Regions from separate parts of the Streptomyces sp. NPDC091377 genome, predicted to be linked through region 2. Evidence: riboswitches for the same ligand, from Rfam matches in the RefSeq annotation. Region 2 holds a riboswitch; each other region holds the start of a gene.

Region 1 (4,562 bases), on a different contig from region 2:
CCACGGTCCAGGTGTTCTTGATGGCGTCCCGGTAGCGCTCGTAGAAATCGGGGTAGCGCATCGGGCGGAGCGTCAGCTCGAACCCGGGGTCGAGCAGGTTCTGGTGACGGGCGGATGTCGACATCGCTGACATTACTGGCATGCCTCGCAGGACTCGGGGTTCTCAAGGGAGCAGGCGACGGCGTCGGGGTCGGCGACCTGCTGGACGGGGATGGTCTTCGCGGCGGGCGCCTGGCCCTGGGCCGCCCGCGCGATCCTGGTCGCCGGACGCGAACGCAGGTAGTACGTGGTCTTCAGCCCCGACTTCCAGGCGTACGCGTACATCGACGACAGCTTGCCGATGGTCGGCGTCTCCAGGAACAGGTTCAGGGACTGCGCCTGGTCCAGATACGGGGTGCGGGCCGCGGCCATGTCGATCAGACCGCGCTGCGGGATCTCCCACGCCGTGCGGTACAGCCCCCGCACCTCCTGCGGGATCCACCCGAAGCCCTGCACCGAGCCGTTGGCGTCGCGCAGCGCCTCACGGGTCCGGGCGTCCCACACACCGAGGTTCTTCAGATCCTGCACCAGATACGAGTTGACCTGGAGGAACTCCCCGGACAGCGTCTCGCGCTTGAACAGGTTGGACACCTGCGGCTCGATGCACTCGTACACGCCCGCGATGGAGGCGATGGTGGCGGTCGGGGCGATCGCGAGCAGCAGGGAGTTGCGCATCCCGGTGGCGGCGATCCGGGCGCGCAGCGCCGCCCAGCGCTCCGGCCAGACCGGCTCCACCCCGTAGTGGTCGGGGTGCAGCACGCCCTGCGCGGTACGGGTCATCTCCCACGCGGGCAGCGGGCCGTGCCGCTCGGCCAGGTCCGCGGACGCCTCGTAGGCGGCCAGCATGATCCGCTCGGCGATCTTCGTGGACAGGGCCTTCGCCTCGGGCGAGTCGAACGGCAGCCGCAGCTTGAAGAAGACGTCCTGGAGGCCCATCGCGCCCAGGCCCACCGGACGCCAGCGGGAGTTGGAGCGGCCCGCCTGCTCGGTCGGGTAGAAGTTGATGTCCACGACCCGGTCGAGGAAGGTCACGGCCGTACGGACCGTCTCGTCCAGGCGCTCCCAGTCCAGGTCGCCGCCGGCCCGGTCCACGAACGCGCCGAGATTGACCGAGCCCAGGTTGCAGACGGCCGTCTCACCGTCGTCGGTGACCTCCAGGATCTCCGTGCAGAGGTTGGAGGAGTGGATGACCTGGCCGGGCCGCGCGGTCTGGTTGGCCGTGCGGTTGGCGGCGTCCTTGAAGGTCATCCAGCCGTTGCCGGTCTGCGCGAGGGTGCGCATCATCCGGCCGTACAGCTCACGCGCGGGGAGCGTGCGCCGGGCCAGGCCCTTGCGCTCGGCCTCGCGGTAGGCCGCGTCGAACTCCTCGCCCCACAGGTCGACCAGCTCGGGCACGTCCGCCGGGGAGAACAGCGACCACTGCGCGTCCGTGTCGACCCGGCGCATGAACTCGTCCGGCACCCAGTGCGCCAGATTGAGGTTGTGGGTCCGGCGGGCGTCCTCACCGGTGTTGTCCCGCAGCTCCAGGAACTCCTCGATGTCGGAGTGCCAGGTCTCCAGGTAGACCGCCGCCGCGCCCTTGCGCCGGCCGCCCTGGTTCACCGCGGCGACCGAGGCGTCCAGGGTCTTCAGGAACGGCACGATGCCGTTGGAGTGTCCGTTGGTGCCGCGGATCAGCGAGCCGCGCGAACGGATCCGGGAGTACGACAGACCGATGCCGCCGGCGTGCTTGGAGAGCCGGGCGACCTGGTGGTAGCGGTCGTAGATGGAGTCCAGCTCGTCCTTGGGGGAGTCCAGGAGGTAGCAGGAGGACATCTGGGGGTGGCGGGTGCCGGAGTTGAACAGGGTGGGGGAGGACGGCAGATAGTCCAGCCGGCTCATCAGCCCGTAGAGCGCGGCGACCTCGTCCAGCGCGCGGACGCTGTCGTCCTCGGCGAGCCCCGCGGCGACCCGGAGCAGGAAGTGCTGGGGGGTCTCGATCACCTTGCGGGTGATCGGGTGGCGCAGCAGATAGCGGCTGTGCAGGGTGCGCAGCCCGAAGTAGCCGAAGCGGTCGTCGGCGGCCGGGTCGATCAGCGCGTCCAGCCGGGCCGCGTGCAGGGTCACGAAGTCGGCGGTGCGATCGGCGATCAGGCCCTCGCGGTGACCGGTCGCCACCGAGCCGGTGAAGGTGGTGACGCCCTGCGAGGCGGCCTCGGCGGCGATGGAGCGGGTCAGCAGCCGGGCGGCCAGCCGCGAGTAGGCGGGGTCCTCGGAGATCAGCCCTGCGGCGGCCTCGGTCGCCAGCTCCCGCAACTCCGCCTCGTCGGCCCGGGCGGAACGGCCGCGCAACGCGGCGGCGGCCACCCGCCCGGGGTCGGCGTCGGTGAGGTCGGCGGTCAGCTCGGTCAGGGTCCGCAGCAGCGCGGCACCTGGACCGTCGTTCCCCTCGGCGGCCACGGGGGTGGCGGCGGAGGCAACTGCTGAAGCCGGGTCGGCTGGCGCGATCGTCACGTGGGGCTCTCCCTCGCTCGGCACGGGACCTCGCCGAGGGCAGGGGGCAGCTCACGAGCGCACGGGGCGTCGCGTCCACCGGCCCATTCCACGAGGCCCGGACGTCCTGCACCCGGACCGGGTGGTCGGGTGCGCCGTCGGCAGGTCCTCGGACTGACCAGGCGCGTGCCGCGAAACCCCGCGAACACGCACAAGTACACCGTTGCGGGACAGTTCCGGATTCGCACCGGATTCCCCTGCGGCGACAGCGAGCATGAGCATACATCTTGTGCCGCGCTGTCGCGTCACCCCCAGATGTTGTGTCGCGACGGTTTCACAGTGTCAACTCGTAGGTGAGGAGAGTGAGGTCGTCCAGCTCCGGTACGGGATTCCAGTCCCGGTGCGGGCTGCGGATGAACCCGAGCCGTTCGTAGAGCCGGTGGGCGGCGTGCATGGCGCTCTGGGTGGAGAGCACGACCCGCTCGGCCCCGGCCGCGCGCGCCACACAGGCGCGTACGAGAGCCTCCCCCACGCCCTGTCCGCGGGCCTCGGGGGCAACCGCCAGCATCCGTATCTCGGCCTCGTCCGGCCGCGCGATGTCGGCCATGGGGTTGCCCCCCGACGGCACGAAGGTGACGGTCCCGAGGACGGCGACCGGCGGGGCGGCGACCTTGTCCGGCGGGACGGCGGCTGGGTCCGGCGTGGCGGTGACCGTGCCCGGCGAGGTGGCGGCCGTGTCCGGCGTGGCGGTGACCGCGCCCGGCGGGACGGCGGCTGGGTCCGGCGTGGCGGTGACCGTGCCCGGCGGGGTGACGGCTGGGTCCGGCAGGACGGTGACCGTGTCCGGCGGGGTCGCGGCTGGGTCCGGCGTGGTGGCCACCCACACCTCGGCGACCTCCGCCCGGCGCGCGACGTCCCTCAGCACGGGGAGATACGGATCCTCCTCCCCGTAGTCCAGCAGCCCCTCCCGAAGATAGGCGTCGGCCACCAGCTCACCGAGCCGGAGGTACTCGTCGGGGCGGGCGGGTCTGATCGTGAGGTCCATGGGGCGAGTGTGCCGGGCGGTGGCCCCCGGTGCCGCCGGGTTTCCGGCCGAGCGCCCGGGGTCAGCAGCAGCGGAAGCCCTCGCGGGGGTCGGTCTCCTGGCGGTCCGTGCGCATGCGCTCGAAGTCGCGCCGGGACGGCACCTCCGCGTCCGGCCGGCCCTTGCGCAGATGGGCGCAGTAACGGTCGTAGGCCGATTCGTCGGTCAGTTCGCGCAGGTACCAGCGGATCCCGCGCAGCGCCCGTGGGACATCAAGGGCCCGGAGCAGTGCCGATCGCATGACGTGCCGCCTCCTCCTTCTCCGCCTTGGTCGGGAACAGCCCGTCCGGGGCCACGATCTTCGACTCCACGTACGGCGCCTCGCTGAGCGTGGACAGGGCCGGGCGGCGGACATGGCGGACGCAGATCCGGGCCGCGTCCACGAGCACCACGACGACCAGCAGCGCGAGCACGGCCGAGAGGACCCCGTCGACCGTGGAGTTGGTGACGATGGTGCGCATGTCGTCCATGGACGTCGCGGGCTTGAGCAGTTGGCCCTTGTCGATGGCGTCCTGGTAGATCTCGCGCTGCTTGAAGAAGCCGACCCGCGGGTCGGAGGAGAACACCTTCTGGTAGCTGGCGGTCAGGGTGACCGTCGCGTCCCAGACCAGCGGGACTCCCGTCACCCAGGCCCACTTCAGGCGGCCCGACTTCACCAGCAGCGTGGTGCAGACGGCGAGCGCGACGGCGGCCAGCAACTGGTTGGCGATACCGAAGATCGGGAAGAGCTGGTTGATCCCGCCGAGCGGCTCATGGACGCCGACCCACAGGAAGTAGCCCCACAGCCCGCACACGATCGCGCTGGTGAGGATCAGGCCGGGCTTCCAGCTGATGTTCTTGAACGGCCGGTAGACGTTCCCCAGCATGTCCTGGAGCATGAACCGGCCGACCCGGGTGCCGGCGTCCAGCGCGGTCAGGATGAACAGCGCCTCGAACATGATCGCGAAGTGGTACCAGAAGGCCCGCA
Region 2 (4,562 bases):
CGCCGTGGACGTCGCACCGGGCGGGGACACCACGAAGAACGCCAGAACCGTCTACCGCGCTCTGCTCTCGACGAGCGGCTGGCCCTCCGCCACCCCCGTGGTCACCGACTACGAGCGGGCGACGCTCAACGCCTACGCGGCCGGTATCGACCCGGCCCGGGTCTCGGCGTCCCGGAACCTGATAGCGGACATCTACCGGTACTGGCAGACCGCGGAGCCCGGCTACTTCGGCCCCTCGGCCACCTTCAACGGCACGGTCTTCGCGGCGCTCGCGCTGAACGGGGCGAGGACCCAGTCCGGGCAGGTCCGCGTCCCCCAATCCCTGCGGGACGCGATGGTCACCCGGGTCCGCGCCAACCAGCACAACGACGGCGGCTGGAACTACAGCAAGGCCGAGGGCAACCCGGCCCAGCTCGCCGCCCCCAGCGACATCGACATGACCGGCGCCGCGATGGCCGCGCTGTGTGTGTCCGGCGTCCCGAACACGGACCCGGACATCACGCAGGCCAAGGCGTTCCTCAAGAGCAAGCTCGTCGCGAACAGCGGCGCCTTCAACGCCATGTTCGGGGTCAACACCGACTCCAACGGCTGGGCGGTCTCCGGCCTCAACGCCTGCGGCATCAACCCGCAGACCGGTGACTTCCTCACCGCCCTGGGCAAGACGCCGGTGGACTTCCTCATCGCCCAGCAGTTCAACCCGGGCGGCGGCTTCAAGTACCTGCCCAGTGACACCGCGCCGTCGGCGTACGCCTCCATCGACGGGCTGCGCGCGGTGGCGGGCGGCGGCTTCACCTCCGCCCCGCCGGTCCCGACGACGCCGGGCGCCCCGCGATGGGTGGGCCAGGGCTCCTTCACGTCCGGCACGGCGACCCGGCTGGCCCTCACGGTCGACGACGGGGCGGGCGGCCTCAAGGTCTGCTCGGTCGCCCTGACCCCGACGGGTACGACGACGACCCTGGGGGCCGTCCTGGACGCGGCGCTCGGCGCCGCCACCCCGTCCGGCTGTGTCACCGCGCTGACCCCGTCCTCCGGCACGGGCGCGATCACCTCCCTCAACGGGAAGGCCGACAGCGGTACGAACACCTGGAAGGTGAGCGTCGACGGTTCCGCGTTCACCTCGGCGACACGCGAGCGGACCATCGGGGTGGGCGACACCATCGCCGTGCGCTGGGGCGCGTGACGGCAGACCTCAGAGCGCCGTCCAGGTGAACGCCACCTGGTCGCCCGCGTTCAGCTTGAACTGGCAGCCGCCGACGGGGGTGGAGGTCCCGTTGACGGAGATGTTCCAGTAGGCGACCCCGCCCCCGCTGACGTTCTTGACGCTCTCCACGAAGTAGTCCTCGAAGGACGGGTACCAGGTGCCGTCCCACGTGAAGTGGGCCTTCCGGGCGGCGTCGTCGAGTGCGGCGGTGGGGGTGGGCACGGCGCTGGGGTGGGCGCCGCCGTTGGTGCCGTCGCACCTGTGGGTGCCGCCGCTCGCGGTCGTCACCTCGTGCCCGCGGGTCTTGACCCTGCCCTTGTAGAGCAGTCCGTCCGGACCCTGCACGGTGACGGTGACCTTGACGGGGGCGTTGGTGCCGTGCGCGCCGGTGCCGGGCTGGGTGTGGGCGACGGCGGGGGCGGAGGCGAGGGCGAGCCCGAGGGCGCTCGCGGCGACGAGGGCGCGGTAGGCGGAGGTGCGGTGGGTGGAGGTGCGGCGCATGAGCGTGCCTTCCTGGTGCGGAGGGCCGGCCGCGCGGCGGGGAGCGCCGACCGTTGGGGCGGGCTCCCGGCTTCACGCTGCGGACCATGACAGGGGGAAGCGGTGCACGGCGCACGGCGGGCCTTCCGACTCACGGCCGGCGGGCCGTACACGGTTGCAGGTCAGTGCCGGATTCCCACCGGCTTCCCCCACGCGTGCGCCTGTTCGGTTGTGGTGTCGGCGAGGTGCGCCAAACGCCCGCAGATTAGGCCCGGTCGAGCCCGCCGCGCCAGACGGCGCTCCGATCCGCGGCGAGGTTCATCCGAGGCGCCGCTGCGCGCGCACCAGCAGCCCCACCGGTACGCGCCGCCGCCGAGCAGTCCGGCGAGGGTGCGCGGGAGGCGTATGTCACGCACGGAGGTGCGCGAGCGCGTCGTCCATGGGGTGCGGGGCGCGAGCACCTCAGCCGGTGGGGGTGATCCGCCAGTGCCGGGTCCGCTCGTACTGGCGGCTGAGGCGGGCGAACGCCCCGCCCGAACGCAGGAGTTCGGCGGCGGTCCCGGCCTCGGTGACGCGGCCCGCGTCGAGTGAGACCACGTGGTCGGCGGCGGCCAGGGTCGCGGGCCGGTGGGCGATCACGATGACCGTGCGGTCGGGGTCGTCGCCGAGGTTGGCGATGGCCTGCGTGATCGCGGCCTCGTTCACCGGGTCGAGCGCGGAACTGGCCTCGTCCACAAGGACGACGCGGGCCCGCTTGAGCATGGCCCGGGCGATCGCGACGCGCTGCCGCTCGCCCCCGGACAACTGGGCGCCGGCCTCACCGACGCGGGTGCGCCAGCCGTCGGGCAGCCGCTCGATCACCTCGTCCAGCCGGGCCGCGGCGGCGGCCTTCTCCAGCTCGTCATGGGTGGCGTCCGGGTGGGCCAGCCGCAGATTGTTCTCGATCGTGTCGTCGAACAGGTAGACGTCCTGGAAGACGATGGCGATCTCGTCCTTGAGGACGGCGGGGTCGAGTGCGCGTACATCGACACCGCCGATGCTCACCCGGCCCGCGTCGACGTCGAAGAACCGGGCGACGAGCCGGGTGACGGTCGTCTTCCCGGACCCCGAGGGGCCGACCAGCGCCGTGGTGGTGCCGGGGCGGCAGTGCAGCGAGACGTCGCTCAGCGCGGGTGCGTCGCCGCCGGGGTAGGTGAAGGTGACCCGGGAGAACTCCACGTCGGGCGCGGCGATCCCGCGTACCGGAGCGGCCGGGACCGGCAGTGCGGGCAGGGCCAGCATCTCCTCGATGCGGGAGATCTTGTTGGTCATCGCGCGCAGGGCCCCGATGAGGTCGATGAGGTTGCCGAGGGGTTCCAGGAAGCGGGCGGCCAGCACCAGCAGCACGATCGCCTCGGCGACCTGGACCCGCCCGCTGAGGGCCAGTTCGGCGGCGAGCGCGAGCACCGCGACGAAGCCGGCCACGATGACGCCCGTGTACACGAAGAACGGCCGCCTGGCGCGGCGCATGCCGTCCCGGTAGGTCGCGCGGTGGTCCGCCAGCGCGGCGCGCATCCGGGGGGTGCCGTGGGCGTGGCCCGCGGCGCGCAGGACGGGCTGGGCCTGGCCCAGTTCGATCGCCCGGCCGGCGACGGCGGCCGACGCGCGTTCCAGCTCGGTCTCGGCGATCTCCGCGATCCTGGCGGCGCGCCGCAGCGCCCAGAGGGCGAGCAGGGCGACTGGGCCCATGGACGATCCCCACGGCGTCTCGATCGGCGAGGCGGCGGCCCTCTACGACCTCGCCCCTTCGACCCTGCGATGGTGGGAGTCCCGGCAGGTGCTCCCCGACCCGCCGCGGACCAACGGCCGCCGTGTCTACACCGAGACCGACCTCCGCCGGATCGGCCTCGCCTATCTGTGCTGTGTCACCGGGTCGATGCCGTTGGACCAGGCGTCGGTGGTGGTCACCGGCAGCCGGAACCGGGAATGGCAAGGCACGGTGAGGCGCCACGCGCGGGAGATCGAGGAGAGGATCCGGCGGTTGCAGAGCGCGCGGGCGTATCTGCTGCACCTCCTGCGGTGCCCGGACGACGACATCGTCACGCAGTGCCCGGACCTGGACGGCGAACTGGCGAGCCACACCCCGCGCGGACGCGTCGCGGCACCGGACCTGGTGGCCGCGGCCCGGTCCGCCCTCCGTGACGGAAAGACCGGCGGCCGGCGTGACGAAATGAACCCAGCGGACGTCTCCGCCCGCTGCGCCGTGTGTTCAGGCCGGTTCACCCCGTCGGCGCGGGGCCGTCACCGCACGTACTGCTCGGCGGCCTGCCGACAGCGGCAGTACCGGCGCAAGGCCGACTCCAGGTCCGCGCCCGACGCGTTCACCCCGCCCCCTGACGGCGGTTCAGCTCGGCGGCCGGCCGTGACATGACCGTACGGTCGGCACGCCGCACGACGGCGCGTACGAAGGGGGCCGCGAGCCGGTCGGATCAGGATGCCGATCGAGGCTTCCACCACCGTCAGCGCGTCAGCCTCGGGGACACCCGGCGTCTGGACCCCGCCGGGGACGGCTGACCGTCCTGCCGCTCGGGTGACGGTCCCCGCGTCACCGGAGCCGTGGCGCTCGGGCCGCAGCCGTACGGCGCACAGTGGCGGTGTGGATGTGGACGAGGTCGTTCGGGAGCTGTACGGGCTGCGGCCGTCGGAGTTCGTCGCGGCGCGGGACGCGTACGTCGCCCGGGCGCGCGAGGCGAAGGACACCGCCGCGGCGAAAGCCGTCGCCGCGCTCCGGCGGCCGGTGCTCGTGGCGTGGGCGGCGAACCAGCTCGCCCGTCAGCGGCCCGACGAGACCGAGCGGTTCCTCGCGCTGGCGGCCACCCTCCGCGAGGCGCACCGGGCCCTG
Region 3 (4,562 bases), on a different contig from region 2:
CGCCGCCACCGTACGGGCCACCTGCCGCACGGGCAGCGCCCAGGCGTCGGCACCGTCCACCCGCACCTCGCCGCTCGCCGGACGCAGCACCCGGTACACGGCCCGCAGCAGACTGGACTTGCCGCTGCCGTTGGGGCCGACCAGGCCCACCACCTCGCCCGCGCCGGCGGTCAGGGAGACATCCCGCACCAGCCGGTGGGCGCCCGCGGTGAGAGTCACCCCCGAGACGGCCAGTTCGGTCGCCGTCATACCGCACCTCGTTCCGTGCCGCGCCGGGCGTCCCGGCGCATCAGCCACAGGAAGAACGGCCCCCCGCACAGCGCCGTGAGCACCCCGACGGGGATCTCCAGCGGCGCGGCGACCGTCCGTGCCGCGATATCGGCCCAGATCAGAAAGACCGCCCCGCCGAGCGCGGCCGTCGGCAGCACCCGGCGATGGTCGCCGCCCACGAACAGCCGCACGATGTGCGGCAGGATCAGACCGACGAACCCGATCGGCCCGGCCGCCGCCACCAGCACCCCGGTGATCAGGGAGAGCAGGACGAACATCCGGGCCCGGAACCGGGCCACGTCCAGCCCCATCGTGGTCGCCGCCTCCTCACCCGCCAGCAGCAGATTCAGATTGCGGGCCTGCGCCAGCAGAATCCCGATGCCCGACGCCAGGGCGGTGCTCGGCAGCCACAGCATGCCCCAGTTGACACCGCCCAGCCCGCCCAGGGTCCAGGCCAGCACCTCACGCGCCTGATTGCCCCGGTCGGTGGTGAGCAGCAGCAGATCCAGCAGGGCGGTCAGCACGGCCGCGATCGCCACCCCGGCCAGCACCAGCCGCACCGAGGTGATCCGCCCGCCGGAACGGGCCGTCGCGTACACCAGCAGCAGCGCGCCGAGGGCACCCACGAACGCGGCGGCCGACAGCGACACCGTGCCGAGCAGGTTCACCCCGAACACGATGACCAGGACCGCCCCGAGGGACGCCCCCGAGGACACGCCCAGCAGATACGGCTCGGCGAGCGGATTGCGGAGCAGGGCCTGCATGGCGGTGCCCACCACCGCGAGCCCGGCGCCGACCACCGCGCCCAGCAGCACCCGCGGCGCCCGCACGTCCAGCACGATGGTCTCCCGCGCGCCCGACCAGTCGGGCTCGGTCCAGCCGGCGCCCAGCGCGTGGGTGACGATGCCCCACACCTGGCCGGGCGGCACCTGCACCGAACCGATCGCGAGGCCCGCCGTGGCGGACACCACGAGCAGCACACCCAGAACGGCCACGGTGCCGGCGAGCGTGGCCCGGCCGGCCCGGCCCGGCCCCTTCACGGTGGTGGACCTCCCCGTGACCGGAACGGTCACCGGACGCTCTGGGGGTGCAGCGCCTTCGCGAGATCCTCGACCGCGTACGCCGACCGGATGCCGACCAGCGTCGCGGTCAGCGGCAGCACGACGAACCGCTTGTTCTTCACGGCCGGCACCTCGGCGAGCGCCGGCTGCCCGAGCAGGAACTCCTTCTTGCGCTCGACGTTGCCCGCGCCCTCGTAGTCGTAGATGGCGATGACCTCGGGCTTGCGCTCGACGACCTGTTCCCAGGAGACGTCCCCGAACACCTCGTCCAGGTCGGCGAAGACGTTCTCGCCGCCCGCGAGGTCGATCAGCTCGCTGCCCAGCCCCTTGCCACCGGCCGTGAACGCCGATTTGTCGCCGCTGTCGTACACGAACACCGGCACCTTCGACTCGCCCTTCACCGCCGAGGACGCCTCGCCGACCCGGTCCTGGAGGTCGGCGACCAGCGCGTCGGCCCGGTCCGGCACCCCGAAGATCTTCCCGACGGTGCGGATCTCGTCGTAGGTGTCCCGCATCGTCACCCCCTTCTCGCCGCCGCAGTACTCACGGTTGAGGTAGGTGTCGATGCCGGCGTCCGTGAACGCCTTGCGCGAGCGGCCCTCGTTCTCGGCGAAGGCGCTGCCGTACCCGCCGTAGACGAGATCCGGCTCGGCCTCCAGCACGGTCTCGAACGACGGCTCCTTCTTCGCCAGCTCGGGGATCGCCTCGTAGTCCTTCTCCAGCTCCGGCAGCACCGCCGAGTCGGGGAAGGCGGTGCCGACCATCCTGTCCTTCAGCCCCAGCGCCAGCAGCAGCTCGGCGGGGTGCTGATGGATGGTGACGACCCGCGACGGCGGCTCGTCGTACGTCGTCTTCACACCGCAGTTCTCCACGGTGACGGGAAAGCCCTCGGCCGAGCCCGGCGCACCGGACGAACCGGCCTCGCCGTCGGCGCCGTTCCCGGAGGAACCGCAGCCGGCGGCCAGCAGCGCGGCCGACAGGGCGAGGGCCGCCGCGCGCAGGGCCGGGCGACGACGGGCAGGGGTGGACAGCGGGGGACGGGACAGGCCGTCGTACACGTGAAGCCTCCTGGGGAGTCCGCGCTCCTAGGATCGGGCCCGCGACAGGCCAGTGTCCTGACTCCCGGATCGACGTTCCCCTCGCCTTCCCGCGCGGCGCGCAGTGGCGTGGTGAAGGGTGCACTCCCCGGTCACAGTGGCGGGACCGTGCCGGATTCGCACCGGCTTCCTGATTCCCGTCGCGGCGATGACCCGCTGATCCTACGGTCTGCCCACCAGGTGTCCCAAGGCAGGCCCCCGCCGCCTCACTCCTCCCGCACCGCCCGCAGCACCAGCCGCTCCGCGTTCTCGTCGTAGGGACGGCCGTCGAAGCCGCCGAAGACCTCGATCCGGCCGAACCCCGCCTCCTCGGCCATCCGCCGCAACTCCACCGCGCTGTACACGAACCACACGAGGGTGGCCCGCGTCACCCGCTCGCCCCGCACCAGCACCCACTCGCTGCTCAGCCGCGCCCAGTCGTCCAGCACGGAGTCCGTCTGCACCATCAGATCGTCCCCGCGCCGCACCACCTTCGGCGGGGTGACCCGGCGGGCCAGCAGTTCCTTGCCCGCGAGATCCAGCACGAGCGTGCCCCCGGGCACCAGAGAGTCCCGCATCGTGCGCAGCACCCGCGCGTTGTCGGCCGGGTCCTCGAAGTATCCGAACGACGTGAACATGTTGAGGACCACATCGAAGGCGGCCGGCTCCGTGTACGCGCGCGCGTCGGCCCGCACATACGTCACCTGGACCCCCGCGTCGGCGGTGTGCTTGCGGGCCCGCTCCAGCAGGGCCGGGCTCAGGTCGACGCCCGTCACCTGGTGCCCGCGCCGTGCCAGCGGCACCGTGAACACCCCCGGACCGCAGCACAGGTCCAGCACCCGCGCGCCGGACGGGAACGCCAGCAGCGGTGAGGTCGCCAGCAGTTCCTCCGCCTGGGTGTGGCGCTGCTCGGAGAAGAGGAAGTCGTGGAACTCGATCCAGAAGTCGTCGTCCTGGAATCCGCCGGTCCGTGTCATACGGCCTCATGTCTCCTTCGGTGTCGCCGTGGGGGAATCGGTGGAGCCGTGCGGGAGGGGGTCCGGCACGGTGTCGCGACCGCGCAGCGCGATCAGCACCGGCGGCAGCAGCGCGCACTGCACGGCGGCCAGCAGCCAGAACCAGCCGGTGCTCCCGGCCTGTTCGCCGAGGCTGTAGAGCTGACCGCCGACCACCCCGCTCGCGCAGGCGCCGAGCCCGGCGGCCAGCCGCTGCTGCCCGAAGACCACCGCGTCCGAGCGCCGGCTGCGCGCCAGCGCCTCCAGGTCGTTCTTGAGGAACAGCACGATGTCGCCGAGGGTGATCAGCGCCCCGCCTGCCAGCAGCGCCGGCCGGGTGCCGATCGCCAGCACGGCGAGCCCGGCCGCCAGCCCCGTGAAGCCGACCACGAGGGCCGTGGCGTACGGCATCCGCCGGATCAGCCCGGACGCCAACGGCTGGACGACGATCACCAGGGTGAAGCAGAGCAGCAGGACCAGGCTGTAGAACGCGCTGGACGCCCGCTCGACCGCGTACACCGCGAGGAAGTGCTGGAAGTGGAAGTACAGATAGAAGGCGATGAGATTGGCGGCGAACGGCAGCACCGCCACCCCGGTCAGCAGGCCCTGCCGCTCGCCCCCGCCGTCCGCCGACCGGTCCCCGCCCGTCTCCGGGAGCCTGCTGTGGCCCGCCGTGACCAGGACGAACAGGGCCGTGACGGCGACGAACAGCCAGCCCGGCGAGGACAGCACGAACGGCCCGGCGATCAGCGGACCCACCGCCATGCCCGCGTTCAGCGCCGCGTTCCCCGCCGACAGGAACGCCGGACGGCGCTCCTCGTCCACACCGTGCACCAGATACGCCTTGTTGGCGGGCAGATACAGCGCCGCGCCGCAGCAGGTCAGCACCAGCGCGGCGACCGCGAGCGGCGGCCAGCGCAGGGCGAGGAGCAGACCGACGAACCCGGCCGTACGGATCACCAGCGCCCACAGCATCGTGCGGCGCAGTCCGATCCGGTCCGCGAGGGCGCCGCCCGCGATCCCGCCGGAGAACTGCACGAGCGACGCCACCGCGAGCACCACCCCGACCGTGCCGAGCCCCATCCCGAGCCGCTCGTGCAGGAACACCGACATGAACGGCAGCACCATGAAGCTGCCGAGCGGGATCAGGAACGAGCTGA
Region 4 (4,562 bases), on a different contig from region 2:
CGTGCCGGCGCGGGCAGTCGCCCCGGGTGCGCCACAGCACCTCGGCCAGGTTGTCGCAGCCGGCCGCCAGCCGGCCGGAGCCGACCGGTACCGGCTCGCGCATCCGGCCCGGGAGCGGGTCGACCGGGACGACGGAGCGCAGGGCCAGCACCATCTGCTCGGCGGCGGCGAGCACCTGACGCTGTCCGTCGGTCTTGCCCGCCACGCGCAGCGGCAGCATCGGGGTGCCGAGCCGGTCGTCGGGGAGCGGGGCGCGGGTGACCGGCGCGGAGCCCGCCGTGTGCCACGCCGCCTGGACCGCGGGCCGCCCGGGGTCCCGCAACGCGGTCTCCAGCAGCACCAGTCCGGCGCCGGTCAGCCGCTCCCCCACGACCCGCAGTTCCGGCTCCGCCTGTACGGCCACGTCGAGCCGGACGGGGCCCTCGGGTCCGTCGGCGGTGCAGCCGATCCGGAACCCCCGGCGGTGCTGGGCGTCGGGCCGCGCCCGCTCGGGCACACACGCGACCGGGTCCGGGAACACATCGCCGAGTTCGGCGCCCCCGGCGAGCCGGGCCAGCGCCTCGTACGCCCGTAGCGCGGTGGTCTTGCCGCTGCCGCTGGGCCCGGCGAACAGCGTCACGGCCCCCAGCGGCAGCCCGGCCCCCCGGTGCCCGGCGAACGCGGACAGCCGTAGTTCGGTGAGACGGGGGCGCTGATCCGCGGGACGCTCTTCGGGGGCCATGCACATACGGGGAACGTAGGTCCCCGGCCGTCCGCCGAACCGTTCCGGCTGACCGCCCTTCCTACGATCGGGGGACGGGCCGACCCGCGCGGGCACCGCCCTCCTGGACCACCGGCCCGCACGGGCACCGCTCCCGGCCCGCAGAGGCCGGCCCCGTTCTTCCGGCTCGCAGAAGCCGCCCTCCTCCTCCCAGCCCGCAGAGGCCGCCCCCGGTCCCCCGGCCTGCGCGTGGCCGCCCCCGGCCCCCGGCCCGCAGAAACCGGCCCCGGTCCCCGGCTCAGGTGCCCGGTACGCCCACGCCCGCCATCAGCCCCTGCACCTCGGTCCCCGGCGGGGTCAGCAGGAAGACATTGCGGTCCACCCGGTGCATCCCGCTGCCCAGTCCGAAGACCACGCCGGTGCTGAAGTCCAGGACGCGCTTGGCGACATCGCCCTCCGCGCCGGTGAGATCGAGGAGGACCGGGATACCGCCCATCAGGGTCTCGGCGACCTCGCGGGCGTCGGCGAAGACATTGACCCGCAGGACCACGAAGCGGCGGCGGGCCTCGGTCTCCGCCTCCGGCAGGGCACGGTGGCCCACCGCCGAGGGCCAGGCGTCATGGCCGCGCAACGGCACGACCTGGGCGAGCCCCTCCCACTGTTCGTCGGTGACATCGCGACGGTTCACCGGCTCCCCCCGATCTGACTCGCACTCATCGCCTGCACCAGCCAATTCTTACGCGAAGTCACCCGTTCGGCCGAACTCCGACACGGCAGTGACACGGTGTGCGACCGACCTCATACCCAGAAGCGACGCTTCTGTGACGTACCGCACAGCATCTGTGCGGAAAATCGCGGTTTCCGGTGACGGTTCCGCGACCGTCGTCCGTATCCCCTGTCGTAATCCCCTGTCGTCACCGCTGTACCTGTTCTTCGTGCCAGGAGGCCGCATGCCCTTCTCCCGCGCCACCGTGGGAAGCGTCTTCGTCTTCGGTGCCATGGGGCTGACCCTCACCGCACTCGCCTACCCGGCCATGGTGGGCGTCGAGAAGACCGCGGGTGATCAGAGCCGGATCATCGCCAACACCCAGTGGGGGCCGCTCACCGAAGCGGACCGCGACTTCGTGGTGAAGGTACGGGCCGCCGGGCTCTGGGAGTACCCGCTGGGCCTGATGGCGATGGAGCGGGGCACGACCGAGGAGATGAAGGAGGCGGGCAAGCACCTCGTCGTCGGCCACGGCGGACTCGACGAGCTGTGCCGCAGGATCGCGCCGCAGCTGAACATCACCCTGCCCAACCAGGCCAGCCCCCAGCAGCAGCAGTTCGTGGCCACCGTCGACGCCGAGAACGGCAGGTCGTTCGACTCCACGGCCGTCCAGATCATGCGGGTGACCCACGGCCAGATCTTCCCGGTGGTCGCCAAGGTCCGCGCCAACACCCGCAACACCCTGGTCCGTCAGCTCGCCGACCTCGCCAACGACACCGTGCTCGACCACATCACCGTGCTGGAGAAGACCGGCCTGGTCAACCATGAACAGGTCAACTTCCAGCAGGCCACCTCGCCCAAACTCCCCAAGGCCCAGCTCACCCCGCCGCCCCCGCAGCCCGGCGCCCCCGTCCTCGCCCTCACCCCGCGCCCCGACCTCGGCATCGACACCGCCGGTCCCACGCCGAGCCCGTCGGCCACCTCCCGGGAACCGACGGACTGAGCCTCCCCTCCCCCGCCCCGACACCCCCCGGACACCAGTCCGTGCTTGTCATGGCCCCATCCCGGCATTACTGTCACCTCGCCTTGGTGAACGGGAAACCGGTGCGGAACCGGTGCGGCCCTCGCCACTGTGATCGGGAAGTCCTGCTCCGGCCCGCACGGGCAGCCACTGGGTCCTCGGACCCGGGAAGGCGGAGCACGGGCGGTGGTACCCGTCAGCCAGGAGACCGGCCAAGGCGCGTCGTCCATCCACGAGGTGCTGGAGAGGGTCTGCTGAGCCATGCACATAGCCGAGGGTTTCCTGCCCCCGGCGCACGCGATCGCCTGGGGTGTCGCGTCGGCGCCGTTCGTCGTCCACGGAGTACGGTCACTCACCCGTGAGGTCAGGGAGCATCCCGAGAGCACCCTGCTCCTCGGCGCGTCCGGGGCCTTCACCTTCGTCCTGTCCGCGCTGAAGCTGCCGTCGGTCACCGGGAGTTGCTCCCATCCGACCGGCACCGGCCTGGGCGCCATACTGTTCCGGCCGCCGGTCATGGCGGTGCTCGGCACCATCACCCTGCTCTTCCAGGCGCTGCTGCTCGCCCACGGCGGGCTGACCACGCTCGGCGCCAACGTCTTCTCCATGGCGATCGTCGGCCCCTGGGCCGGATACGCCGTCTACCGGCTGCTGCGCCGCTCCGGCGTCCCGCTGATGGGCGCCGTGTTCTGCGCCGCGTTCGTCGCCGACCTCTCCACGTACTGCGTCACCAGCGTCCAGCTCGCGCTCGCCTTCCCCGACCCGGGCAGCGGGTTCCTGGGCGCCCTCGGGAAGTTCGGCTCGATCTTCGCCGTCACCCAGATCCCGCTCGCGGTGAGCGAGGGGCTGCTGACCGTCCTGGTCATGCGGCTGCTGGTGCAGTCCAGCAGAGGTGAGCTGACCCGGCTCGGTGTGCTGGTCACGGGCGGCCGGTCCGGCAAGCGCGCGGACACCGAGCCGCAGGCCGGTACCGACGCGGGCACGGACGCCGGGGCGGTGACCCGATGAAGCGCGGCACCCGGATCAACCTTCTGCTGCTGCTCGCGGTGGCCGCCCTCGCCGTACTGCCGCTCGCGCTCGGTCTCGGCGACCACAAGGAGGAGCCGTTCGCGGGGGCCGACGCGGAGGCGGAGACCGCGATCACCGAGATCGAGCCGGACTACGAGCCCTGGTTCTCCCCGCTGTACGAGCCGCCGTCCGGTGAGATCGAGTCCGCCCTCTTCGCCCTCCAGGCGGCCCTCGGCGCGGGCGTCCTCGCGTACTACTTCGGTCTGCGGCGCGGTCGCCGTCAGGGGGAGGAACGGGCCCTGCGGCAGGACGGCACAGACAGCGCGGACGGCACGGACGGCACCGACGGCGCGGACGGCACCCCGGCCGCCTCCGCCTCCGCCCCCGTCAGTTCCGGCTCCGGCGCTGACGCTGGCGCGAGCGCCTCGGACGGTCCCGCCGCTCCCGTGCCCCCCGGCTGACGCCGCGTGTTGCCGATCGATGTGGCGGCGCACGGCAGTCGCTGGCGGCGGCGGCATCCCGTCGACAAGGCGGTGCTGGGGCTCGGGCTGACCGGGCTGGCGATCTCGTTGCCGCCGTGGCCGGGCGCGGCCCTGGTGCTGGTGACCGCGCTGGCGGTGCTGCTGGGGCCGGCCGGGGTGCCGGGACGCGCGCTGTGGCGGGCCTGGCGGGTGCCGCTGGGGTTCTGCGCGACCGGCGCGGTACCGCTGCTGGTGCGGGTCGGCGGCCCGGACGGGTTCGTCGGACTGGCCGAGGGCGGGGCGGTACGGGCCGGGGAACTGCTGCTGCGGACCTCGGCCGCCTCGCTGGGCGTGCTGCTCTTCGCCTTCACCACACCGATGTCCGACCTGCTGCCCCGGCTGGTCCGGGCGGGTGTGCCCGCGGCCGTCGTGGACGTGGCGCTGGTGACGTACCGGATGAGTTTTCTGCTGCTGGACTCCGTGCGGCGGATCCGGGACGCGCAGGGCGCGCGGCTCGGGCACACCGGGCGGGCGGCGCGCTGGCGGTCGCTGGGCGGGCTGGGTGCCACCGCGTTCGTCCGGGCCTTCGACCGGGCGGCCCGGCTCCAGGCCGGACTCGCCGGGCGCGGCTACGACGGCACGCTGCGGGTCCTGGTGCCCGAGGCCCGC

What was found. Region 2 has a riboswitch for cobalamin ahead of ACIQNG_RS13385 (DUF4430 domain-containing protein). Riboswitches for the same ligand answer to the same signal wherever they lie in the genome.
Region 1: it holds a riboswitch for cobalamin, as region 2 does, so the genes downstream of both, ACIQNG_RS03900 (ribonucleoside-diphosphate reductase subunit alpha) here and ACIQNG_RS13385 (DUF4430 domain-containing protein) in region 2, are expected to answer to the same signal.
Region 3: it holds a riboswitch for cobalamin, as region 2 does, so the genes downstream of both, ACIQNG_RS36265 (ABC transporter substrate-binding protein) here and ACIQNG_RS13385 (DUF4430 domain-containing protein) in region 2, are expected to answer to the same signal.
Region 4: it holds a riboswitch for cobalamin, as region 2 does, so the genes downstream of both, ACIQNG_RS10775 (energy-coupling factor ABC transporter permease) here and ACIQNG_RS13385 (DUF4430 domain-containing protein) in region 2, are expected to answer to the same signal.

Annotation. Positions count from the first base shown of each region.
Region 1 is NZ_JBIVUE010000001.1:883,539-888,100, forward strand. It holds gene ACIQNG_RS03895 (ribonucleotide-diphosphate reductase subunit beta) at 1-124, opposite strand, end outside; gene ACIQNG_RS03900 (ribonucleoside-diphosphate reductase subunit alpha) at 133-2,532, opposite strand; cobalamin riboswitch at 2,654-2,800, opposite strand; partial or broken gene ACIQNG_RS03905 (GNAT family N-acetyltransferase) at 2,846-3,163, opposite strand; gene ACIQNG_RS03910 (YbdD/YjiX family protein) at 3,618-3,836, opposite strand; gene ACIQNG_RS03915 (carbon starvation CstA family protein) at 3,808-4,562, opposite strand, start outside.
Region 2 is NZ_JBIVUE010000005.1:202,143-206,704, forward strand. It holds gene ACIQNG_RS13380 (prenyltransferase/squalene oxidase repeat-containing protein) at 1-1,180, shown strand, start outside; gene ACIQNG_RS13385 (DUF4430 domain-containing protein) at 1,190-1,702, opposite strand; cobalamin riboswitch at 1,800-1,921, opposite strand; gene ACIQNG_RS13390 (ABC transporter ATP-binding protein) at 2,144-3,409, opposite strand; gene ACIQNG_RS13395 (MerR family transcriptional regulator) at 3,408-4,091, shown strand; gene ACIQNG_RS13400 (hypothetical protein) at 4,317-4,562, shown strand, end outside.
Region 3 is NZ_JBIVUE010000028.1:3,928-8,489, reverse strand. It holds gene ACIQNG_RS36275 (ABC transporter ATP-binding protein) at 1-249, opposite strand, end outside; gene ACIQNG_RS36270 (FecCD family ABC transporter permease) at 246-1,343, opposite strand; gene ACIQNG_RS36265 (ABC transporter substrate-binding protein) at 1,340-2,389, opposite strand; cobalamin riboswitch at 2,419-2,600, opposite strand; gene ACIQNG_RS36260 (class I SAM-dependent methyltransferase) at 2,635-3,384, opposite strand; gene ACIQNG_RS36255 (MDR family MFS transporter) at 3,391-4,562, opposite strand, start outside.
Region 4 is NZ_JBIVUE010000004.1:83,474-88,035, reverse strand. It holds gene ACIQNG_RS10790 (ATP-binding protein) at 1-721, opposite strand, end outside; gene ACIQNG_RS10785 (cell division protein SepF) at 999-1,388, opposite strand; gene ACIQNG_RS10780 (DUF4142 domain-containing protein) at 1,651-2,409, shown strand; cobalamin riboswitch at 2,477-2,659, shown strand; gene ACIQNG_RS10775 (energy-coupling factor ABC transporter permease) at 2,689-3,432, shown strand; gene ACIQNG_RS10770 (energy-coupling factor ABC transporter substrate-binding protein) at 3,429-3,893, shown strand; gene cbiQ (cobalt ECF transporter T component CbiQ) at 3,900-4,562, shown strand, end outside.